Regions from separate parts of the Marinobacter sp. G5_S1_61_S3 genome, predicted to be linked through region 2. Evidence: predicted binding sites of a transcription regulator. Region 2 holds the regulator's gene; each other region holds the start of a gene.

What was found. The regulator FliA, encoded in region 2, starts transcription of late flagellar genes. The targets are predictions, from matches to a motif close to CTAAAGTTTNNNNNNNNNNNGCCGNTAA.
Region 1: flgM (flagellar biosynthesis anti-sigma factor FlgM) is a predicted target of FliA. The motif match lies at 5,255-5,282, and genes of this name have one in related genera.
Region 3: ACTRWH_RS09095 (methyl-accepting chemotaxis protein) is a predicted target of FliA. The motif match lies at 2,506-2,533, and genes of this name have one in related genera.

The regions. Positions count from the first base shown of each region.
Region 1 is NZ_JBQKUK010000008.1:95,326-102,974, reverse strand. Features, by position in the region: gene ACTRWH_RS09610 (hypothetical protein) at 1-92, shown strand, start outside; gene ACTRWH_RS09605 (CBS domain-containing protein) at 118-750, opposite strand; gene mnmC (bifunctional tRNA (5-methylaminomethyl-2-thiouridine)(34)-methyltransferase MnmC2/FAD-dependent 5-carboxymethylaminomethyl-2-thiouridine(34) oxidoreductase MnmC1) at 811-2,724, opposite strand; gene ACTRWH_RS09595 (peptidylprolyl isomerase) at 2,754-3,371, opposite strand; gene ACTRWH_RS09590 (hypothetical protein) at 3,613-4,350, shown strand; gene ACTRWH_RS09585 (flagella synthesis protein FlgN) at 4,393-4,863, opposite strand; gene flgM (flagellar biosynthesis anti-sigma factor FlgM) at 4,871-5,197, opposite strand; gene flgA (flagellar basal body P-ring formation chaperone FlgA) at 5,376-6,080, opposite strand; gene ACTRWH_RS09570 (chemotaxis protein CheV) at 6,279-7,211, shown strand; gene ACTRWH_RS09565 (CheR family methyltransferase) at 7,253-7,649, shown strand, end outside.
Region 2 is NZ_JBQKUK010000005.1:49,149-56,797, reverse strand. Features, by position in the region: gene ACTRWH_RS05930 (chemotaxis-specific protein-glutamate methyltransferase CheB) at 1-1,052, opposite strand, end outside; gene ACTRWH_RS05925 (chemotaxis protein CheA) at 1,085-3,247, opposite strand; gene ACTRWH_RS05920 (protein phosphatase CheZ) at 3,265-4,053, opposite strand; gene cheY (chemotaxis response regulator CheY) at 4,075-4,458, opposite strand; gene ACTRWH_RS05910 (RNA polymerase sigma factor FliA) at 4,635-5,366, opposite strand; gene ACTRWH_RS05905 (MinD/ParA family protein) at 5,397-6,209, opposite strand; gene flhF (flagellar biosynthesis protein FlhF) at 6,256-7,557, opposite strand; gene flhA (flagellar biosynthesis protein FlhA) at 7,618-7,649, opposite strand, start outside.
Region 3 is NZ_JBQKUK010000007.1:204,899-212,547, reverse strand. Features, by position in the region: gene ACTRWH_RS09105 (MFS transporter) at 1-323, shown strand, start outside; gene ACTRWH_RS09100 (DUF4870 family protein) at 317-688, opposite strand; gene ACTRWH_RS09095 (methyl-accepting chemotaxis protein) at 754-2,394, opposite strand; gene ACTRWH_RS09090 (alkaline phosphatase PhoX) at 2,629-4,659, opposite strand; gene ACTRWH_RS09085 (hypothetical protein) at 4,812-5,114, opposite strand; gene ACTRWH_RS09080 (hypothetical protein) at 5,249-5,509, opposite strand; gene ACTRWH_RS09075 (acyl-CoA dehydrogenase) at 5,621-7,423, opposite strand; gene ACTRWH_RS09070 (helix-turn-helix domain-containing protein) at 7,617-7,649, shown strand, end outside.

The DNA.
Region 1 (7,649 bases), on a different contig from region 2:
ACGAAATAGCGGCCCTGGTCAAAATCGTCAGTGGTGCCTCTGAGACCTGGGAGGTTCGGTTGTTTACTGGAGAGGGGCTGCCGTTGCATTAATCGAATGCGGGCGATGTGCCCACTGCTATACGCTACCCTCGTGCCGGCTGGCGTTGGCGTACAACTTCAGGTAATCGGTGCTGGTGACGATACCTGCTGACTGGCCCCTCTCATCAACCACCAGGGCCGCATTCAGTTGGTGAGCGAGCATCAGCCTTGCCAACTGGTGGGCATCGGTCTCGGGCGACGAGGTCAGGAAGGCGGGTAGTTCGATATTCACGAGGCTCGCGCTCATGGCGTTTGCATCGGTTTCGTGGAGCCAGGCTAGCAACCAGCGTAGATCCACGAGCCCTGCTACGTTACCGTCTGCGGTAATCACGAGATGGTTGACGCCGTTTTCATCCATGGCTTCCATCGCGTCAGCAACGCTTGCGGTGGCTGGCAGAGAGTGCAGGGCGGGGGTGCAGATCTGAGATACCGGCAGGTAGGCCCGTCGCTCTTTGGGTTCACCGGACGCTGCGGCACCGTATTCCTCAATGGCACGCTGCCGTCCGGAGCGGGCGGCAAGCTGGAACTCGGCGTCGGTTGCCTCACTGTGCTGAACATCGATATTGTGGGATTCGCTCAGTTCTGTAACGTCACCTACGCGGCGGCCCCGGAATATCTCCGGCAGGCGTGTCCCAACGGGTCTGCCGGGTTCACTGACATGAATGGACATAATGATCTGCTCCGGTTACAACAGGGCCTTCTCCGGTTATCGGCAGACAATTTGATTTCTTCAGGCGCTAATAGTTTCCTGCTCCGTTATTTCCACGCGGTGGCAGCGGCCCGTCGCGACCCGTTTTGCCAGGGATCCGGGGAGGCAGACAGGCTGCCCGGAGAGCCGGTCGGCAAGGTACTCTGCGAGCAGGGGAGCGTAACTCAACCCCTTGCTGCCCAAGCCGGTAAACAGGTTGATGCCTTCCAGTGGTTGCCCATAAGCGTCCACTAGTGGACCAGCGACCGGCTGATAATCATGGGTTGTGCATCGAAACCCGACTTTGCCATCGAGTTTCGCCGGATCAACGTCGCCTGAATCCCTGTCTACCGAGCCTGGAACCATCGCATCCAGCATTGAAAGGTTATCACGGTGGCTTTCGGTGGAAAGGGTTGGCGATGAGTCATGAAGATCGAAGGTGGCACCCGCCAGTGTCATGCCACCGTGGGCGGGATTGAGATACCCTGATCCACATACCACTACATCAGGGCAATTGACCGCCTTCGCAGGCAAGTGGGTTACTTGCCCTCGAATCGCGCGAAAACGGAAGCCGCCCTTCAGCGGAATCAGGTCCGGTGTCTGATGGCCGGCGCATATCACCACCCTGTCGACCACAACATCCTGCTCGCCGTTACCTGCGATATGCCATTTGCCGTTGCAGGGAGTAAGTCGGTGGACGTCAAACCCAAAACATTGAAAAATCCGCTCGTGCTCTATCAATGCCCGGCAAAGGCCGCCGGGCTCAAGCCATCCACTGCGAGGGAACCAGAGACCTCCCCGAGTCAGGGGAATGCCGGCAAGCTCAGACGCCTGTTCCGGGCTGATCTGCTGCAATACGGCGCTTGGATAGTCGTTGCGGGCGATGAAGCGGTTCTGACGGTCTTGCTCGCTATCACTGTGCGCCAGTTGAACAAGCCCGGAAGGATGCCAGTGCTCCCCGCCGAACTGTTGATAGTAACGTTGACTGAACAGCAACGATGAGAGACCGAGCTTTGCCTGATCGTTGAACTCAATGCCCAGTTTGACATACAGCGCACCCTGGATATTGCCAGAGGCGGCTGTTCCAGCCTCTTGAGCCTGGTCAATCACCGTGACATGCAATCCCCGCTCCGCCAGATTCCGGGCGAGCAGGCTGCCGGCAACCCCGGCGCCGATGATGGCAATGGATTCAACATCATTCGCGGCTGGTGGTGTTCCGGGGCTGGTGGCATCACCCAGTGTGCCGGTCAACATGTCCCATTTCTGGCCAAATCCGGGTGCTTTTCGCATGGCAAAGCCAGCAGCAATCAGCCGTCTCCGCACCTCGCCAACGGATGTAAAGGTGGCGATCGTCGCGCCGGGCTTGCTGTGGCCCGGCATCGCGTCGATGACTTCACTCGTCCACATGCCCGGATTTTTAGCGGGCGCGAAACCGTCCAGGAACCAGGCATCCGCCTGAAAATCCAGCTCACGCCAGGCATCGGCTACGTCGCCGAAAAACAGGGTCAGCCTGACGTGACCGCCGGCGAGTACCAGGCGATGGGTACCGGTGATGGGGGCAGGATATTGTTCAAGCAGTTGGTCAGCGTAGACCTTGAGCTCCGGCCACATCGTAAGTGCTCGGGCAAGGTCCTCCGGAGTCAACGGGTGGCGTTCGGCGGAGACGAAATGCAGGCAGCCGTTGCGTGGTGTGGCTGTCTCATTCCAGGCTTGCCAGGCTGCGAGGAAATTCAGGCCAGTACCAAACCCAGTTTCCGCGATGACGAAGGAGGAGGCTGCGGGCAATAAGGAGAAACGTTCGCGAAGCCGGTTCTGGCCGATAAACACATACCGCGCTTCTTCAAGGCCGTTCTCGCTGCAGAAGTAAACATCGCCAAAGCGGCGACAGCGGGGTGCGCCACTGCTCCAATCAATGTCTGCGGTTTCAATGGACGGTAGCCTGGGGTCAGTCACAATCATCGTATCCGGTCAGTAGGCTTGATGGGCTACTCTGCCGCGGTATCGGTTTGCCGGACCGAAACGCTACGGATAATGACGGGTTCCTGGGGTACATCCGCCATGCCTCGGGATCTCACCGTTTTCTTGCTGGCGATGGCATCCACAACACCCATTCCCCCTGTCACCTTGCCAAATACCGCGTAGCCCGGGCCGCGGACACCTGCGTTCAGGAAATCGTTGTCGGTCAGGTTGATAAAAAACTGGGACGTGGCGGAGTCCGGTGAGCTTGTGCGGGCCATGGCGATGGTTCCGCGAAGGTTTTTGGCGGTTGGCCTGGCTTCGTTCCGGATGGGGCTACGGGTCTGCTTCTGGTTTAGATCCTGATCAAAACCGCCGCCCTGGATCATGAAACCTGGAATGACCCTATGGAACAGCGTTCCCTCGTAGAACCCGTTTTTGGCATAGGCAATAAAATTCTCAACGGTCTCGGGAGCGATGTCCGGGCGCAGAGTCACCTCAATGGCACCTTCGCTGGTTTCAATAATCACCTGGGGCAGCTCATTCTGTTGCCCTTCTGCCGCCAGGCAGTTGCCGATACCCAGCATGAAGGTTACAGATAGAGCGATTTGCATCACATAACGAAACGGTTTTACGAAATTTGTCATTCTATAATGGCTCACGTAGTTAGTTCAGGGAATAGTAGGTAGCTTCGGGAATGTTTGCTGCGATACTGTTCCCATGAATCCAGTCTGTTGCAGGATGTTAGCAGATAATACTTGTCAAGTCGGGCATATTCCCTGCGGAGTTCATGACTATCAGCTAACCTTTTATCGCATCAGCGGCATTGATGCACTCTGACCGGGCCAGGTTGTACGGCAATCACTGTGAAGCTATTGGAGGCATACCTTGAAAATCCGTCAGGGCTTCGAAGAAAAATCCCGTCTCGGTCGGTTGCTGATAAACCGGGGATACCTTTCCGAAATTCAGTTGGAAGAGGGCCTGCGCCTACAGCATGAGACCGGTCAGCGGCTCGGCGAGGTGTTTATACAGTCCGGCTGGATTACCGAGCGCGAGTTGCATCGGGTTCTCAAGCACCAATCCCGTTACCGCAACGCGGCTGCACTGGTCACTATGGCGGTATTGCCTTTTCAGCCATTGGTCAGTTTTGCCGCTGGCAGCACCACGAATGATTCACGAGACGTTACGGACGCCGCGCAATTGTACGAGCGTGCCGGTTTGGCGCCGCTTAATGACGACGAGATGGCCGGCGTGTCGGGGCAGGGTGATCAATCCTTGTTGGATCGTATCGCCACGGTATCTGCCATGACCGGAAGTAACGACGGGACAGGAGAGGTTGATCCGGATGTCATCGAAGGCCTGAAACTAACAGCGAACATTTTCGTGCCGGTGCTGAACTTCCTGGATTCTGATCTTACGATATCCGGTGTGCATTATCGGGATGATGTTCCCCGTTACACGGTTCGTGACGATGGCGGACTCACCCTGGCGTTCCCGGAAAGGATCGAACAGATCCGCATGGACAATATACGGGTCAGCGGCAGTCAGGGACCGTCCATGGGGAACATTGCCCTCGACAATATCCGCTTCCATCCCGATTCACAGATGACGATCTATACTCGCTAATGGGATGCGTTAGGCTCCGACGTTTTCGGAGCCCAGAGGCCGTCAGGCGCTCGCCAGAACGGTACGGTGTGATACGGCCTTTTGCTCGCCCTGAGCACCGTAGAGGGTCTGGTGCCCGGAAACGCCGCGGAATATATCAGTAAGACGTGAAAGGCGCTTCTGAAGGTGACTGACAACCCGCCCATTATTGCTATTCAACTGGTGACAGGTCTTAAGGCGTTCGTCGGCCTCCCGCCACAAGTCGTAAACATCTGACAGGCCGGCGCTGAGAATAAACCGTGAGGGTGCTCCGTTTTCAGGTCGAAACCCCATCGACACCAGAAGGCGGATTTTGAGTTTGGCCCGTTCACGAATCTGACCCAACAGAGTGTTTTTCTCGCCAGTCAGTGATTCGAGTTTACGGATATCAGATGTGGAAAGGCAGGCTTTTTCCTGCTGCAGGACGTCCGCCAGGGATTCGAGTTGACGGATATCCTGAGATAAAAGGTCTTTCAGTTCATCAATTGCGGCCATGATCTACTCACCCGAAAATGCTTTCATCCATCTCAAGCATTTTCTGGGCCAGTTTCTCTGCATCAACCTTGTAGGAGCCGCTTTCAAGGGCAGAGCGGATCTGCTCGATACGGTCATCGTCCATTTCCGGATAACTGCCGAGCTTTTGTTCGAGCTGTTTCAGGTTCTTCGCCTGGCTGCTCAAATTGACATTTTCACCACGGGCGCCTTGCGCCTGGGTCTTTGCCTGCTCAGCTGTAGAGGGCTGAGTGCTCTGGGTAGCGGAAGATTTATCGGCCGTGGTTTTCTGGGTGTTGACCTGGCCTGGGCCTATTCCATTAAAGTCAACTGACATAACGTTACCTGCTTAACTGGTCGGCCGCGTTGGGCGGCTCCAAAATTTCATACCTGTCTATCGGCATGGCCTGACGTTTCTTTAGCGATTTTTGCAAGAGTTAAATGACACTCTTGTCATCTTTCCAAAAAACCGGCAACAGATTGCCGTTTCCGGTGAATCAATGCCGGGAACGAGGTTACATGGGAATCTCGACATGCCCGGGAGCAGTCACACGGGCACGCACGGTGCGGGAGGACGAGAGGTTCTCAACCAGAACCTGTTCTCCAATCCCGGCACTAGCCAGGGCCTTACCCCTTGAGTTTACCGAAAAATTGCCGCTGCGGGCGCTGATGATAACATGGTCTCCGCGTTCGATCGCTGCCGGGGCCAGCACCAAATCCGGTGTAAATACGGTACCGGCGTTCACGCCGCGGCGCATTTCCATGCCCACTAACTGGTCGACATTGGTTATTGCGCCCCGTCGAATCGAATTCACCACCACGTTATCCGACTGTATTGCCGCTTTCGTCAGTCGTTCGCCGCGCCCCAAGGGGCGGGCGGCGACCATGGCTTCACCGGTTATCGTGACGGATACCGGAAGGAACATGCGCCAGGGGCGCTCGCCCTCGCAGGAAACCAGTAGCGAGGGTTGGGTGGTCCTCCAGGGGTCGCCGCTAAACGATACGCTGAGTGGGGTATCACAGGTTGCGAGCGAGAGGCGTGCGTCGAGTTGGCCGGTATCGTGGGAAACCGTAAAGCCTTCGTTTGCCTGAGCCTCTGAAAATGCCTCCAGAAATTGTTCCGCGCTGCTTTGAATTTGTTCGGACGTGGTCGTGGAGGCCATTGCCGGGCCGGCTGTTACGGTGAATAACAATATGATGGCGAAATTGGTAATGCGCATACGCGGCAGTTTGTCCTATGCTGTCATTAACCGGGTAAAGCCCCGAGTTCAGGAATATCCTAATGATTTCCGGATTCGGCCGTTAAGCCTATCGAGTGAGTCAATAAACCGGCACATAGCCGGTTCCACGCGACTTTTTAGAATAACGCAGCAAGATGCGTGCCGGCAGCAAGACGTTTCGAGTGGGAGATATAAACGATGGCAGGGGTATTGGACAGTGTAAATCAGCGCACCCAGCTGGTGGGCCAGAATCGTCTGGAGCTTCTGTTATTTCGCCTTCGTGGCCGGCAGATGTACGGCATCAACGTCTTCAAGGTCAAGGAAGTGTTGCAGTGCCCCAGGCTGTCATCGTTGCCGAACAGTCGCCCTATGGTTCGGGGCGTGGCCCATATTCGTGGCGAGACTATCCCAATCATTGACCTAGGTATGTCAATCCGGCTTCCCGGTATTCCCAAGGAAGAGATGGCCACCAGCTTCGTGATCATTACTGAGTACAACCGAAAAACCCAGGGTTTCCTGGTGGCTGGTGTCGACCGCATCGTGAATATGAACTGGGAAGACATCCTGCCGCCACCCAAGGGTGCGGGCAAAGACGTTTACCTCACAGCGGTAACGCACTTTGAAGACAAGCTGATAGAGGTCATCGATGTTGAAAAGATCCTGTCTGAAGTGTCGCCGTTTGAGGAAGATGTCACCGAAGAGGTTCGCAATCGCAGTTCAGAGCGGGTGCCTGGCCATCTGCCGGTGCTGGTTGTAGACGATTCCGCTGTGGCGCGACGCCAGATTGAGCGATGTCTCACTGCCATTGGTATGGGAGTGGTGACCAAGAATGATGGCAGGCAGGCCCTGGATTATCTGAAAGAGATTACGGCAGATGGCTCTCGCGCCGCCGATCACCTGTGTTTGATCATATCCGATGTCGAAATGCCGGAAATGGACGGGTACACTCTGGTCACCAAGTGTAAAAATGAGCCTGCAATCAAGGATGTATTTATCATGCTGCACACGTCCCTGAGTGGCGTGTTTAACAAGGCGATGGTGCAGAAGGTGGGCGCTGACGATTTCATGGCTAAATTCAGCCCCGATGAGCTGGCTGAAAGAGTCATGGAAATTGTCGACCGCGAGCAGTGACGCTCCTCCGTTACTTCCGACTCACTCGATAATGAGATCCAATGAAAGCTGAAATAACGCCACAGGAATACGAGGCCTTTAAATCATTCCTGCAGGATGCGTGTGGCATTTTGCTCGGGGAGAACAAGCAGTATTTGGTAAAAAGCCGTTTGCGGCGGATCATGGAAGAGAACGAGCTGAGAACCCTGGGTGATCTGCTGGATCGCGTGAAGAGAACCGGTCGCAGCAGTTTGAAGGAAGTCGTGATCGACGCGATGACGACGAATGAAACCCTCTGGTTTCGGGACAATCACCCGTTCCGCATCCTGCAGGAAAAGCTGCTGCCGGAATTTGGCGACAGAAAATCAGCGCAGTCACTTCGTATCTGGTCTGCAGCCTGTTCGACAGGCCAGGAGCCCTATTCGGTAGCGATGATTATTGAAGAATTTCGTCGCCAGC
Region 2 (7,649 bases):
TAGATCACCGAGGTTTTTTCGTCCTGGGACCAGATATCGGAGCCTGACTGCTTCATCAGGCGACAGCCTTCCTTTCCATCCGAGCCCATACCCGTCAGGATCAGGCCCAGGGTCTTGCCGGGAAAACTCCTGGCCAGGGAGCCGAACGTCACATCCACACAGGGCTTGTAGTTAAGCCGGTCATCTCCGGGAAGAATCCTGACCCTGCCCTGGCCACCCCGGTTTTCAATCATCATCTGCTTGCCCCCGGGGGCAAGCAACGCAACGCCCGGCTTCAGCATTTCGCCGTCTTCAGCCTGGCGTACCTGAATCTGGCACAGCTTGTTCAGGCGCTCGGCAAACGCCGGGGTAAAACTGGCCGGCATATGCTGAACGAGCACCACAGGCGCGGGAAACCCGGCCGGTAACGCCATTAGTACACGTTGCAAGGCCACCGGGCCGCCGGTGGACGTGCCGATGGCAACCACACTGTAGTGTTTCGCAGGCCCGCGGCGAATCGAACGACGGGCCGGTGCTTCAGGCTCTGGGGCGCTGGGGCGAGAGGACCTGTCCGATACCGCCGGCCGCTCGGGCACGCTGCGCCTTGCCGGTCCAGGGCTACGGGGCGAAGGCGGCGGAGCGGTGGGAGGCGGCGCCGACGGTTTCGCACCAGGGCGACTGCCAGCGACATCCAGTACACGCTCAATGAGTATTTTTTGAAGCTGACTGGAATCCCGGGCAATTTCCTCAAAATTCTTGGGCAGGAAATCAACGGCACCTGCCTCAAGGGCATCCAGGGTCACCCGGGCACCCTCGTAGGTGAGAGAGGAGAACATCAATACCGGCGCCGGCTGTCGCTTCATGATCTCACGGACGGCGCTGATACCGTCCATGACGGGCATCTCGTAGTCCATGGTGATGACGTCAGGCCTCAGCTTTTCAGCCAGCTCGACACCTTCGCGCCCATTGGTGGCCACACCAACCACCTTGATCTGACCGGAAGCGGTCAGGATTTCCGTCAGTCGCTTGCGGAAAAAACCTGAATCATCAACGACCAGGACAGAAACCGTCATCCATTTCTCCTAAACCTGGGCCCGCCGCAACGTTATTTGCCGTAGTTTTGCAGCAGGCTCGGAACATCAATAATGAGTGCAATACGACCGTCGCCAGTGATGGTCGCACCCGCCATACCCGGCGTTCCCTGAAGGGCCCGGCCCAGGGGCTTGATCACCACCTCTTCCTGCCCGATCAGCTGATCCACCACAAAACCGACGCGCCGCGTTCCCATCGCCACGATAACCACGTGGGCGTTTTCTGGTTCCGGCTGCCCAGCGGCGCCTTTGACCAGCCATCGCTTGATGTGGAACAACGGGAAGACTTTGTCTCGAACCACGATGCATTCACGGCCATCCACAATGTTCTTCTTGCTGAGGTCCAGATGGAAAATCTCGACCACGTTCACCAGTGGCAGCGCGAAGGATTGGTCGCCAAGCATGATCATCAGGGTAGGCATGATGGCCAGGGTCAGCGGCACCTTGATGACGATGCGAGACCCTTTGCCCAGCTCCGACTCGACGCTCAGCTGCCCGTTGAGCTGACTGATCTTGGTTTTCACCACGTCCATGCCAACGCCACGACCGGACACATCCGATATTTGATCCTTGGTGGAGAACCCGGCGGAGAAAATCAGGTTGTAGCACTCGGTGTTGGTCAGTCGGTCAGCGGCATCCTGTTCGTAGATGCCCTTTTCGACCGCTTTTCGGCGCAGTACATCCGGATCCATACCAGCACCGTCGTCTTCGATGGACAACAGGATGTGGTCGCCTTCCTGCTCAGCCGACAGCGTCACACGACCCTGACGAGGCTTGCCCGCCTTTTCACGAATATCGGGTGCCTCTATACCGTGATCAACCGAGTTGCGAACAAGATGGACCAGAGGATCGGACAGCGCCTCGACCAGGTTTTTGTCCAGGTCGGTCTCTTCGCCGTGCATCTCAAGGTTGATTTCTTTCTTCAGGCTGCGTGCCAGGTCGCGAACCACCCGCGGGAAGCGGCCAAATACTTTCTTGATGGGCTGCATCCGCGTTGCCATCACCGCTGACTGAAGATCGGTGGTCACCACGTCCAGGTTGGAGACGGCTTTGTGCATATGCTCGTCTTCACTCTGGGCGCCCAGACGCTGCAACCGGTTACGCACCAACACCAGTTCACCCACCATGTTCATGATGTCGTCCAGGCGCTTGGTATCCACCCGCACCGAAGTTTCAGCCACTGGTGCATTCGCATCCCGTGCCGGCATCGCGGGCGTTACGCCTGCCTTGCCATTATCCGCAGGCGCTTTTTCGGGCTTACCAGTCGGTTGCGCGGGCTTGTCAGCCTTGGCACTGGGAGACGTGGCCGACGGCTGCTTTGCAGCAGGCCCAGGGGCCGGCTTGGCAGTTTCTGCCGTAGGGCTACCACCCTTGCCGTGCAGGTCATCCAGCAACTTTTCGAACTCGTCGTCCGAAATCAGGTCGTCGCCACCCTTGCTGTCACTGGCCTCATCACTGGTAACCTTGTCGCCCGAGGCATCCTGGCTGTCAGGGGCTGTCTTGCCGGTTTCAGGCGGGCCTGAGAACTGTCCCTTGCCATGCAATTGGTCCAGCAGGGCCTCGAATTCATCATCGGAGATGTCGTCTCCGCTCCCTCCGTCACCGCCTGAAAATTCATTGCCGTCGTCACTGGAAACCGGAGCGCTGGTCTTTTCCTCTTCCAGGGCATCCAGCAACCGCTCGAATTCGTCGTCGGTAATATCACCGCCATCGTCTCCAGAACTGGCTTCATTGCTCTCGTTCTGTTCTTCGCGAGCGACCGCTGCGTTTGCTGGCGACGACTCCCCTGCCGGCTGCGCCAATGCGTCCAGAGCGGCAATCAGTTCCTCGGGAGCTGGCGTCGGTTCCTCGTGGTGGCGAACCTGTTCAAACATGGCATTGACGTGATCCAGGGCTTCCAGCACCACGTCCATCAGTTCCGAGTCTACCTTGCGCTTATGGTTGCGCAGTATATCGAAGACGTTCTCCGCGGAATGACAGCAGTTCACCAGGGCATCGAGTTGCAGAAACCCAGCGCCGCCTTTTACGGTGTGAAAGCCTCGGAAGATGGCGTTGAGCAGATCGCTGTCGTCCGGGTTTTGTTCCAGGTCGACCAGTTGCTCCGACAGCTTTTCGAGTATCTCGCCTGCCTCAACAAGGAAGTCCTGCAGGATCTCTTCATCGGCATCAAGCGCCATGCGTTACCCTCTCTTACTCAGAAACCGAGACTGGACAGAAGATCATCAACATCGTCCTGTCCCGATACTACGTCTTCGCGTTCTTCGGCCTTGATCTGTGGACCAACACCCTGTTCCGCCGATATCTTTTCCCGCTCTTCCAGTTCATGCACGGTGCCGGTCATCTGGTCCACATGACTCGCCATCACTACCAGGCTCAACAGATGCTCTTCCACCTCTTTAACCAGAGTGGTGACCTTTTGGATCACCTGCCCAGTGAGGTCCTGGAAATCCTGGGCCAGAAGAATTTCCGACAAGTTGTCGTACATCGCCCCGGCATCGGTATTCAGGGTCACGAAAAACGTGTCGATACGGGCATAGAGCTCACGAAATTCAGCCGGCGCCATCTCGCGGCGACGCAGTTTCTGCCACTGGTCTCTCAGCTCGGCGGCCTCGTCGCGGAGGGCGCTGGCCTTGGGCATAGCCTCCTCAACCAGATCCATGGTCCGATTGGCCGCTTTACCGGTCATCTGAACCACGTACTCAAGGCGATCCGACGCATCGGTCATCTTCGACAGAGCTTCTGACTGTTCGGCGTTACGGGGATCGATCTGGAAATTGCGGATCGCCTCGTGGAGGCTGCGGGTCAAGCGGCCGACTTCCCGATACAGGCTCTGGTCCCTCACCTCGCTCAATTCATTGATCAGCGTCATCGCGCGGCCATAGTCCCCGGCGTTGACCTGTTCAACCAACTCGGCCGCCTGGCTGCGGAGTTTCTCCGTGACCTCCGGGTCGAGCCCCTGTGGGTCTTTTTTTCTATTGCTCATGGGAGCCGTCCGACCTCTGAATTACTGGATGCGTTCGAAGATCTTCTCAATCTTCTCCTTGAGTACGGCTGCCGTGAAGGGCTTGACCACGTAGCCGTTCACACCGGCCTGCGCAGCAGCGACAATCTGGTCGCGCTTCGCCTCGGCGGTCACCATGAGCACAGGCAGGGTTTTCAGGCTGTCATCGGCACGGACTTCCTTGAGCAGATCGAGTCCGGACATCCCTGGCATATTCCAGTCGGTTACCAGAAAATCGTATTTGCCGCTCCTGAGCATAGGCAGTGCTGTATTGCCGTCGTCTGCTTCGTCAGTGTTTGTAAAACCGAGATCGCGAAGCAGGTTCTTAATGATCCGTCGCATTGTGGAGAAGTCATCCACAATCAGGATTTTCATGTTCTTGTCCAATGGGACCTCCAGTTAAAAACGCCCGGAATTCGTTTTTGGCTTCCGGCTCACAGTCTAGCAGGCCGGTAGTTTAACCGCTTATTGTGTGGCCTTTGAGCCGGTTGTAAAGCACCGGTTACCAAAAGGCTACAGTAAAGAATGCCTGGTAACGCTGTTCAATGGGACTGGCGGCCTGTTCAGCTCTGCCAACCAGTAAGACGCCCCCGCAGACGGAGCGCGGCCTGGCTGTGAATCTGGCTGACCCGGCTTTCACTGACACCCAACACAGCACCAATTTCCTTCAGGTTCAATTCTTCCTGATAGTAAAGGCTGAGCACCAGCTTTTCTCGCTCGGGCAGGTCACCAATCGCAGCTGCCAGGCTCTTCCGGAAGTTGTCGGACGCCAAGCCATCCAACGGGTTATCACTGTCCTCTGTTTCTTCTATCGGCAGCTCGCCGGATTCATTGAGCTCATCCAGGCTAAAAAGTCGGCCACTGTTAGCATCGCTCAGGGAGGAATAGTATTCGTCGAGGTCCAGCCCCAGCTCCTCGGCTACTTCCGAGTCTTGAGCTTCCCGACCCAGGCGGTCCTCGACAGCCTTGATGGCTTTGGCAATGCGGCGGGAGTTCCTGTGGACGGATCGGGGTACCCAGTCACCTTTGCGAATTTCATCTACCATGGCTCCGCGAATCCGGATCCCGGCGTATGTCTCAAAGGTAGCCCCCTTGTCGGAACTGTATCGCTGTGCAGCTTCCAACAAGCCAATCATGCCTGCCTGCATAAGGTCATCCAGTTGGACAGATGCCGGCAGCCGCGCCATGAGGTGAAGCGCTATTTTTTTGACCAGCGGGGCCTGCTCCTCAACGAGCTGGGAAGGTCCTCGTGTACCCGTCCGGTTGTAGGTTCCAAGTTCTTTCGCCAATGTCATGTATCCGGCTATTCAGTGACAGGATCAAAATCAGACTTCGACGAGCCGCTCCACAAAGAATTCCAGATGTCCCCGGGGCGATGATGGCAGCGGCCAGCTATCCACTTTCTCCGCGAGGCTCTTGATCGCCAACGATGCTTTTGCCCGCGGATAGGCGTCCAGCACGGCACGCTGGCGCTGTACCGCTTTTTTTACGGCCTCGTCATACGGCACCATACCCACATATTGTAGTGCCACATCAAGAAAGCGCTCGGTAACCCGGGTCAGTTTTTCAAACAGATGGCGACCTTCCTGCTCATTCCTGACCTGATTGGCCAGTATACGGAAGCGGTTGGTGCCGTAATCCCGGTTCATAAGCTTTATAAGGGCGTAGGCATCGGTGATAGAGGTAGGTTCATCACAGACAACCAGTAATAGTTCCTGTGAGGCTCGGAGGAAACTGACCACCGATTCGGAAATACCCGCAGCGGTATCAACGATCAGCACATCGATCTGGTCACCCAGTTCGCTGAACGCGTTGATCAGGCCAGCGTGCTCCAGATTGGAAAGCTGGGTCATGCGTTGGGTACCTGAGGACGCGGGCACGATTTTGATGCCACCGGGGCCGTTGACCAACACATCCCGAAGGTCACATTCCCCGGCGATGACGTCCTGGATATTACGATTGGCGGTAATGCCAAGCAGAACGTCAATGTTGGCAAGGCCCAGGTCGGCATCGAGCAGCACCACCCGCCGTCCCATTTGTGCTAGGGCGATGCCAAGGTTCACTGATACGTTGCTCTTGCCAACGCCCCCTTTCCCGCCGGAAACGGCAATCACCTGTACCGGATGTGGTTTGCTCATACTGACTCTGATCTCTTGCCGCGTTTAACCGCAGGCTGTGTTGTTTTTAAACAGCGACTGCCTGTTGCTGCTGGAGTTTCTTCAGCCTCTCCACGGCCAACCGCACCAGCGGAATGGACTCAGCGTGGTGCAGGTCTTCCGGGATTTTCTGCCCGTCGGTGTAATACGCCACCGGCAATCCCGTTTCCATGACGAATCCCAGCGATTCACCCAGGGTCAGTGCTTCATCGATTTTGGTCATCACACAACCCGTAAGATTTGCCATCTTATAGCAATGCCAAACGGATTTCATGATGCGCGGCTGACTGGTTGCCGAAACCACCAGATGGGTTCGAATCCGATGGTGACTGCGAGCCAGCTCCATAAGCTGCTCCTCGTAGCCCTTGTCGGTGCTGGTCAGGCCAGCGGTATCAATCAACACCAGGTGCCGGTCCGACAGTTCGTCCAGTATGTCGTCCAGGGAATGGGTTTCGTCCACAACCCGAACTGGAACGTTCAGTATGCGCCCGAATACAAATAGTTGCTCATGGGCCGCGACCCGATAGCGATCGGTGGTGACCAGCGCCAGAGAGTCGGCACCGTGGCGCAGCACATAGTGCGCGGCCAGCTTGCCGATGGTCGTCGTCTTGCCGGACCCGGTTGGGCCCACCAGGGCGTAGACACCGCCCTCATCCGCCCATTCAGTACGCGCGGTCTTCACACCGGCGGCCAGCATTTTCAGAGACTGCTTCCAGCCATCCTCAAGCCGGCCTGCGCGGTGGCGCCGGGACAGAGAGTTGGCGAGCTCCAGCCCGAGACCAAACTCCTGCAACCTCTCAGACAGCCTCTGCTGTACTGCGTTCACCGCTGTTTGTTCGGGTTCACCGCCATTCCGGGCACTGACCAGGTCACGAAGGGAACTGATCTCCGCACGCATTTGCGCCAGTTCTCCGGAATAGGCAGCGCTGGCAGCGGTAGGCTCTTCAACCACCATGTCATCGTCGGCCAGCGATTCTTTCGACAAGCCAGCGTGACCGAAGTCCCCACCCGCAACCGCAACCGCATTACCATAGGTCGCGCGCTTTTCCCGCACTTCCCGAATACGATCGCGAGAGCGGCCGAGTTCGTCCTCCAGGCGGCGATGCTGTTCCGCCTGCATTTCGGCTAGCCGTGAGCCATTGGTGGCTTCCCGCGCAGCGTCACCGAGGCGTTGGCGCGCCATATTTTCGTCATAATCGAGCGCTGTCACAATTTCGACGCCACCATCCACACGACGATTGGAAAGGATTACGGCATCGGGACCCATCTGATCCCGCACCTGACGCAGTGCCTCTGCCATGCTTTGGGCAAAAAACCGCTTAACTTTCATAATGATGCTTCCTCCCCGGTCAGCGCTTTCCAGCGCCTTCCGCCTTTCCAGCCGCGGCCTTTACTGACCGACGGATGCGACAATAGTGATCT
Region 3 (7,649 bases), on a different contig from region 2:
TGGGCCTGACCGCTTTGTTTGCCGGCGAAGCAACCTCCAGCATCTGGTTCTATCCCGCCGGGTTCTTCGTGCTGAGCATTGCGCATGCGGGGGTTCGACTGGGACGTAAAACGTATCTGGTCGATATGGCAGGCGGCAACAAACGCACCGACTATACCTCCGTGAGCAATACCGTTATTGGGGTGCTGTTACTGGCAACGGGCGGGCTGACAGCGCTGGTATCGATGATATCCGACGTGGCGGTGATACTGACGCTGGGCGCCATGGGGCTGGCCGGCGCCATCAGCGCCACCCGGTTAAGGGAAGTGACCGAGGATCAGTGAGGTTCCGGTGGCTTCCCGTCGTTCAACGCCAGGGCGCCTTTCACAATGCGGTAGATGATCCAGATGGAGATGCCCAGTAACACAAACCAGCCAATGATCAGTGGCGTCGTCACGATGCCAATCACCGTCCATAACAGCCCGATCCAGAAGGTTCGTATCTGCCAACGGAAATGAGGCTCTATCCAGGTGCTCTTTACGTCATCGAGCTTGACGTAATTGATGATCACACCCACCAGGCCGGTAATGCCACCGACAAAGAACGACAGCGCCTGCAGGATATAAACCAGCACCGCCAGGTTGCGGCCTGGCTCTTCACGTCGTGCTATGGGGTCTGCATTGGCGGGGATGTATTCGTGCTCGGACAAGTCACTCTCCTCTGGCTCCACACCCGCAGTGTATCACAGCAACAGGAGCCGGAAACCGCTGGAACTTAGCGGTTGTCCGGTTTGTAACCCAGGCGGAAGCCACCCCAGTGCTTGCCATTCACGTAGATCGGCACTGACAGGTCATGCATAACCTCGCCAGTATCCCGGCGGTAGGTCTGTAGCAGCATATTCTGGGTATGGCTGCCACACCGAGCACCGGTGCGGTCGTTAAACAGCCGTTTGCTGCGACTCTTTACCAGATCCACTTTCGGGTCGCCCGTTGGCGCATGGGCGAAATCACGGTTGTGGGTCGGCACATAGCCATCCGGCGCGGCGGCAATCGCGAAGACCATCGACGGGTGGGCCCCTTTCACCGCTTCCTGAACGGTGGGCAGTTGCTGATCGGTGAACCGATCAAAGCTGCTGGAATACTTCTGTGGATCGGTCTTGGGAATGGGGGTTCTTTGCTTATCAAACAGGGCGCTTTCTGCCAGTTGCCCATCGCGAACCGCTTTTTCAAAGAGCTTTCCAATCCGGTCCGCACCCTGCCGGGCCTGGTCGTAGAAGAAGCGGTGATAGCTTTCATCGCTGTTCAACGCAAATGCCGCGTTGGCCTCTTCCGCCAGTTCCATCAGTGTCGCTGCCTGCTGGGCAAGCGACGCAACGCTGGTATCGCTCTCGGTAATCTGATCCCGAACCGTTTCAATGGCCGACGATACCTGCTGCAGGCTCTGCTCGTTGTTCTGGTCAATCTCGGCAATGCGCGCCACCTGCTGCTGCACACGGTCAGACTGATCACGAATCTGATCAAGGCGCTCGCCAACGCTTTCAACTGACTCCAAGCCGGATTCAACGCTCTTGGCCAGGTCCTCGATCCGCGAAACAATCAGGGAGGTATCGGAACGTATTTCCTGCAGCGTTTCGGCCACCTCACCGGTTGCCTGCGCGGTTCGCCCGGCCAATTGCCTGACCTCGTCGGCAACCACCGCAAAGCCCCGCCCCTGGTCGCCGGCACGAGCGGCTTCAATTGCCGCGTTCAAGGCCAGCAGGTTGGTTTGTTCCGCGATGCCCTGAATGGTGGTGGTGACACCCTGGATCTTGTTGGATTTCTCGTTCAGTTCCTGAATTAATCTGAGGTTCTCGCTGGACTGCTCGTGCACGGCTCGCACGCTATTGATGGCAGAGGTCAGCGCATCACGGCCCTCAACGCTCACCTGACGGTTCTGCAGAGCCATGGTCGCAGCATCGGTGGCCTGCTGGGCGGATTCACGCACACTCTCGGTAATCTGACCCGCGTACTCCGCCATCTGTGCAGTTTCACTGACCTGTCGATCCAGGCGGTTTTTTAGTTGGTCGGCCGCGTGGGACACCTGGGCCGCAGAAATGGCACTTTTATCGGCACTGCCGGACAGGGTTTCCACCAGTGCCCGCCCTGCTTTGGCGTCCGCAAGGAGGCTTGCACACTGTTTGCCCAGCGGACTATCCGCTGGCAGCTTACCGGCGTTGAGCTGCTTGATGGAACGTTCAACCGGTTCCAGAACGCGTAACACCAGATACGCGGTGGCGACGACCAGGCCAATAACCACGCCCGCCACCAGCGACGCGCTATCCAACCCTATCAACGGCGCCACCAGGAAAGCCCCAAAGGCGACGACAACGGCGACTGACACCCCCACAACCAGAACAGGCCGACTGAGCAAACCCATATCCACCTCTTTATTTTCATTATTAGTGAATGCATCTTTTTTGACGATTACTCGTGAGAGTAAAGAATTGACCTTTACTTATAACTGCTACTTTAGTTGACCAATACTGGTTTTACGGCAGATCGATGAAAAACTGAAACAAAAAAGCCGTAACGCCGGAGACGTCCTGTTGGAAGAATCCGGCGTTACGGCTGGCTCTTGTCGGTGTGCGCCCGTGGCGCCTCTATCAGGCGATCAGGCGCCGATCACACCGCCATCGTCTTTGGTTACGATAACAGTGGCGTCGCGGGGACGGGACTCGGCCGCGTTCGGCCAGTTACCATCCGGGTGCTGGATGTTCACGAACATGGTCTTAACGTCCGGTGTGCTGACAACGCCAGTTACTTCACAACCTTGGGGCCCGACGAAGAAGCGCTTGATTTCGCGTGTCTCCGGATTGGCGGCCAGCATCATGTTGTTGAAGTACGGGTCAGCATCAGAGCCATCGGTCTGGATCCACAGCCGGCCATTGTAGTCAAACCAGAGGCCATCCGGGCTGTTGAAAATATTATCATCGTTCAGGGAGACGACGGCCTCACCATCGACAACAGTTTCCGTACCCTGCTCGCCGGCGAAGACAAAGATGTCCCAGTCAAAGCTGGTAGCCGTGTGATCGCTACCTTCTTCAGTCCAGCGAATGATGTGGCCGGTGGCATTGGGAGAGTTCGGGTTGGCGGCGTTGACGTCGTCGAACCCTGGCTGGCCCCGGTTCGAGTTGTTTGTCAGGGTGAAATAGACCTCGCCAGAGTTGGGATCAACAGCGCCCCATTCCGGGCGGTCCATCGTTGTAGCACCAGCGATATCGGCCGCGAGTCGCGTATTTAGCAAAACGTCAGCCTGATTCTCAAAACCATCAAACTGGATATCGCCGACCATGCTGCCTTCGACCGCAGCAACCTTGCTGGCGAAATCCGCGTCGTCCAGATCCAGCGCCAGCCAGTCACCAGAGCCATCCGCGTTAAAGCGGGCTACGTACAAGGTTCCCTCATCCAGCAGGTAGCCACCGGCCGTCGAGGCGTAGTATGGCTGAGACGACACAAACTTGTAGATATACTCGAAACGGGAGTCGTCACCGGAGTAGCACACCACCGGCTCACCTTCCTTCGCCGGCGCAAAGATGACGCCTTCGTGACCAAAGCGTCCCAACGCAGTACGTTTCTGGGGCTTGCTTTCCGGCGTAAACGGATCAATTTCAACCATGAAGCCGTAGGTGTTGGCTTCGTTGCGGTAGTCGTCAGTCGCAGCCGTTCCGGTCGTACTCACATTAAACCGTACATATTGGTCAGCCGCACTGTCTGCCAATTCCCAGTCGTACCGGCTGGAGCTGCCAACACCATGTCTGATCTGCTCGCGAGGTTGAGTTGCGTCGCTATTGGCAAAGTAGCCGTGCCAGTTCTCTTCCGCGGTCAGGTAGGTGCCCCAGGGCGTTAGGCCCATCGCGCAATTGTTCAGGGTACCGCGAGTTTCCGTCGCATTGGGGCTGTATGTTGTGACCAGCTTGCTATACCCACGTAACGGGCCACGGATGTCCATCTCGGTGCTGCCGGTAATACGACGATTGAATGGACTGCCGAAGACAACGTCCCAGGTACCGTTGGCGTCACGCTTGATGTGGACTAAAGACACACCATGGGCGGCAATTTCCTTGCGAACCTCATCGGCGGGGCGCACGCCACCATTATCACCGGCGTTGGTCGGCCCATTGGCATGGAGTGCAGACTGATTGATGTACTCATGGTTCATCACCAACAGGCCTTCCGTTGAGCTGTTGCCACCGGCCTTCTGGTCTATCGGGAAGAAATGGAGACCGTCGTGGTGCATTCCAACCTGCTGTTCCTGATCGGCACCGGTATTGGTGCCATCGGCTTTATACTCAGGATAAGAACCAGTGATCGGGGTTCCCCAGGGCAGAAAAGTGACCGAGGAATAACCCTCTGGAACAACTACTTCGTTAGCGCTCGATACGGCAACCGCATTGAAACCAAGATCCGTGTTGGCGGAACTTCCTCCTGTGGAGGAGCCGTTGTTATCGTCATCATCGCTGCCACAGCCGGCCAGGCCCAAGCCCATTACGCTGGCCAACGCGGCGCCAACAGAACCTTTCATAACAGTACGGCGCTGCATACGGGCCGCGAGGACCTGATGAAAGGGCGTGTTGCTTGAATGGTTGACTACGGGCTCGTAATTGGGATCCAGGTAGTTGGAATCCAGATCATGCTTTGCCATGGTCCTGCTCTCTCTCGGGTGGGTTATTGGTTTTCGAGAGAACAGTGTCGGTGGGTTAAGTGACAGATTTCAGACAGTAAAAAGACAGTTTCTTTAACAATTTCTTACAACCAAAAAAGCCTGCCCATAAAGGGCAGGCCACAGACGCAATCTTATTGCATGGAGTCGCCGGCTTCCTCAGCGGCTTCGCCCATTTCCTCACCGGTCTCTTCCATTGCTTCGCCAGTTTCTTCGGCGGCATCTCCAGCAGCGTCCTTGGTTTCGTCCCAGGCGCTGTCATTCTGGCCGGTGGCATCTTCGTAGGTCTCTTCGACCGCATCGCCAGCGTCATCCGCCATTTCCTCAACGTTGTCGCCGGCTTCCTCGAGATCGACGCCTTCGTTGTCATCCTGGCTGCAGGCCGCAAGGCCCAGCGTCATCAGCAGTGCCAGTGCGCTCAGTGTCAGCTTGTTCATAACTGTGTCCTTTCTTTGGCGTGTGAAAACAACAGCGACAAGTCTACGGCCGTGACGGAGCGGGCACAATTACTTGGGAATTACGTTTTTGTTAGCAGCGACAATAAGTTAGCGAAAGCAATAACCTGTAGCCATTAATTGGCTCCGGCTACGACCTTACCGTCCAGTGTCAGCACGTGATCAAGGCGAACCATGTGCCCCCGCCCAAGAAAAACAAACTCCTGGCCAGCGCGACTGAAGAGATCGCGGATGACATCGTGGGTCGTACAGATCTGACCGGCATCGTCGCGATAGACAATCTCGGCCAGTTTTGAAGAGGTCAGATACTCCCGGAGCAAACTGTGAATTTCACAGCGTACCGGGCGATAGGCATTGGAGGCGTGTCCCGACGTCATGGCAGCTTCTTCCCTGTGGATGCAGCAGGATAGGAAAGCGCCCCGGTACGCTGAAACCTGCGTTCCGGGGCCAGCCTACAGTCTGGTTTAGATTGTGTCAGTCCGCCAGTTTCAGAACCACTCCGACTTCATGTTCATGCAGGTGTCGTCCTGGTTGCGGAGCAGCACCAGATCCTGTGCCACAGTAGGCAACTCCCAATGGAAGAAGTACTGGGCGGCCTGCAGCTTGCCCTGGTAGAAGTTCCTTTCTTCGTCGCTGTTGGCAGAACCGAGGGCCTTGGCGGCGGCGTTGGCCTGACGCAGCCACATCCAGGATACGATGATATGTCCGAACAAGTGCAGGTAGCAGGACGCGTTGGCCAACACCCGGTCGGGATCCTCCGACATCAGGGATTTACCCAGACTCTGGGTCACTTTCACTGCTTGCTGCAGGGTTTCACTGAGGGACAGCGCCCATTGCTGGCACCGATCGGTGGTGGCGGCTTCCAGGTCCACCTGCATTTCCTGCATCAGCAACTGCAGGCCGTGGCTCTGATCCTGCCAGATCTTGCGCCCCAGCAGGTCCAGCGCCTGGATGCCGTTGGTGCCTTCGTGAATCGGGTTCAGGCGATTATCCCGCCAGCACTGCTCCACCGGGTATTCCCGGGTGTAACCGGCACCGCCATAGACCTGGATTGCCAGGTCGTTGGCCTTCGGGCCGAACTCGGATGGCCAGGCCTTGATGACTGGCGTTAGCAGGTCCAGCAACTTGCCGGCTTCCATCCGCTTCTGCTCGTCCGGATGGGTGTGCTGGTCGTCCATCAGGCGTGCGCCGTATAGGCACAGCGCCAGGCCACCTTCACTGTAGGCTTTCTGGGCCAGCAGCATGCGTCGCACATCGGCATGCTCAATGATGGGAACCTGGGGTGCCTCCGGGTTCTTTTCTGACGGCTTGCGGCCCTGCAGGCGGTCCTTGGCGTATTCCAGACTGTGCATGTAGCCACGATAACCAATCACGGCGGCGCCGAAGCCGACGCCCACACGGGCTTCGTTCATCATCTGGAACATGTACTTCAGGCCCTGGTGGGGCTCGCCCACCAGATAGCCATGGCAGGGTGCGTCGTCACCAAAACTGAGCGCCGTTGACGTGGTCCCGCGGTAGCCCAGCTTGTGAATCAGGCCGGCCAGGTTCACGCCGTTACGTTCAGTCGCGTTGCCTTCTTCATCCACGATGAATTTCGGCACGATAAACAGGGAGATGCCTTTTACGCCTGCCGGGGCGCCTTTGACCTTCGCCAGCACCATGTGAACGATGTTTTCGGTGAGGGACTGTTCGCCGCCGGAGATGTAGATCTTGGCGCCTTTGATCAGGTAATGACCGTCGTCAGTCGGCGTGGCCGAGGTGCGGATATCAGCCAGTGACGAGCCGGCGTGGGGCTCGGTCAGGGCCATTGTGCCGGTGAAGCGGCCGCTGAGCATGTGTGGCAGGAAGGTGCTTTTCTGCTGGTCGTTGCCGAACACGCGGATCAGGTTGGCGGCAGCGGTGGTGAGGAACGGGTAACCCGCAGTGCCCGGGTTAGCGGCGGTGAAGAAGCCGTTACACGCTGCCATGACAGATTCGGGGAGTTGCATGCCACCCAGTTCGTAGTCGTAGCGCCCGGCAATGAAGCCGGCATCGGCGTAGGCGTCAAAGGCTTCTTTGACCTGAGGCAGCATTTCCACCTGGCCGTCGACGAATTTTGGCTCGTCTTTGTCGGCGGCGCTGTTGTGGGTAGCGAATTTGTCACGGGCGATTTTGTCGGCGGTTTCGATGACGGCGTCGAAGGTGTCGCGGCTGTGTTCGCTAAAGCGCTCGCGTTCGCTGAGGCTTTCGGTGTCGAGTACTTCGTAGAGTTGGAACGCCAGGTCGCGGCGGTCAATCAGGGTGTCGGTCATTTCGGGTCTCCTGTTTATGGCGTATAGCCTCTCATACGGTTGTTTTTGTTGAAACCGGCGTTAATGACATAATCATGGTTAAAATTGCCACTTTTATTCCAGGTCTCCTTTTGTGAATGCGCGGCTTGTGGTGCTCGGCAGACGGGCACCAACCGGGAGACCCTCCCGGCTGGCACCCTGATTTGGAGGTGGTATGCGAACGGTTTCTGTTATTGGGTTTGATGGG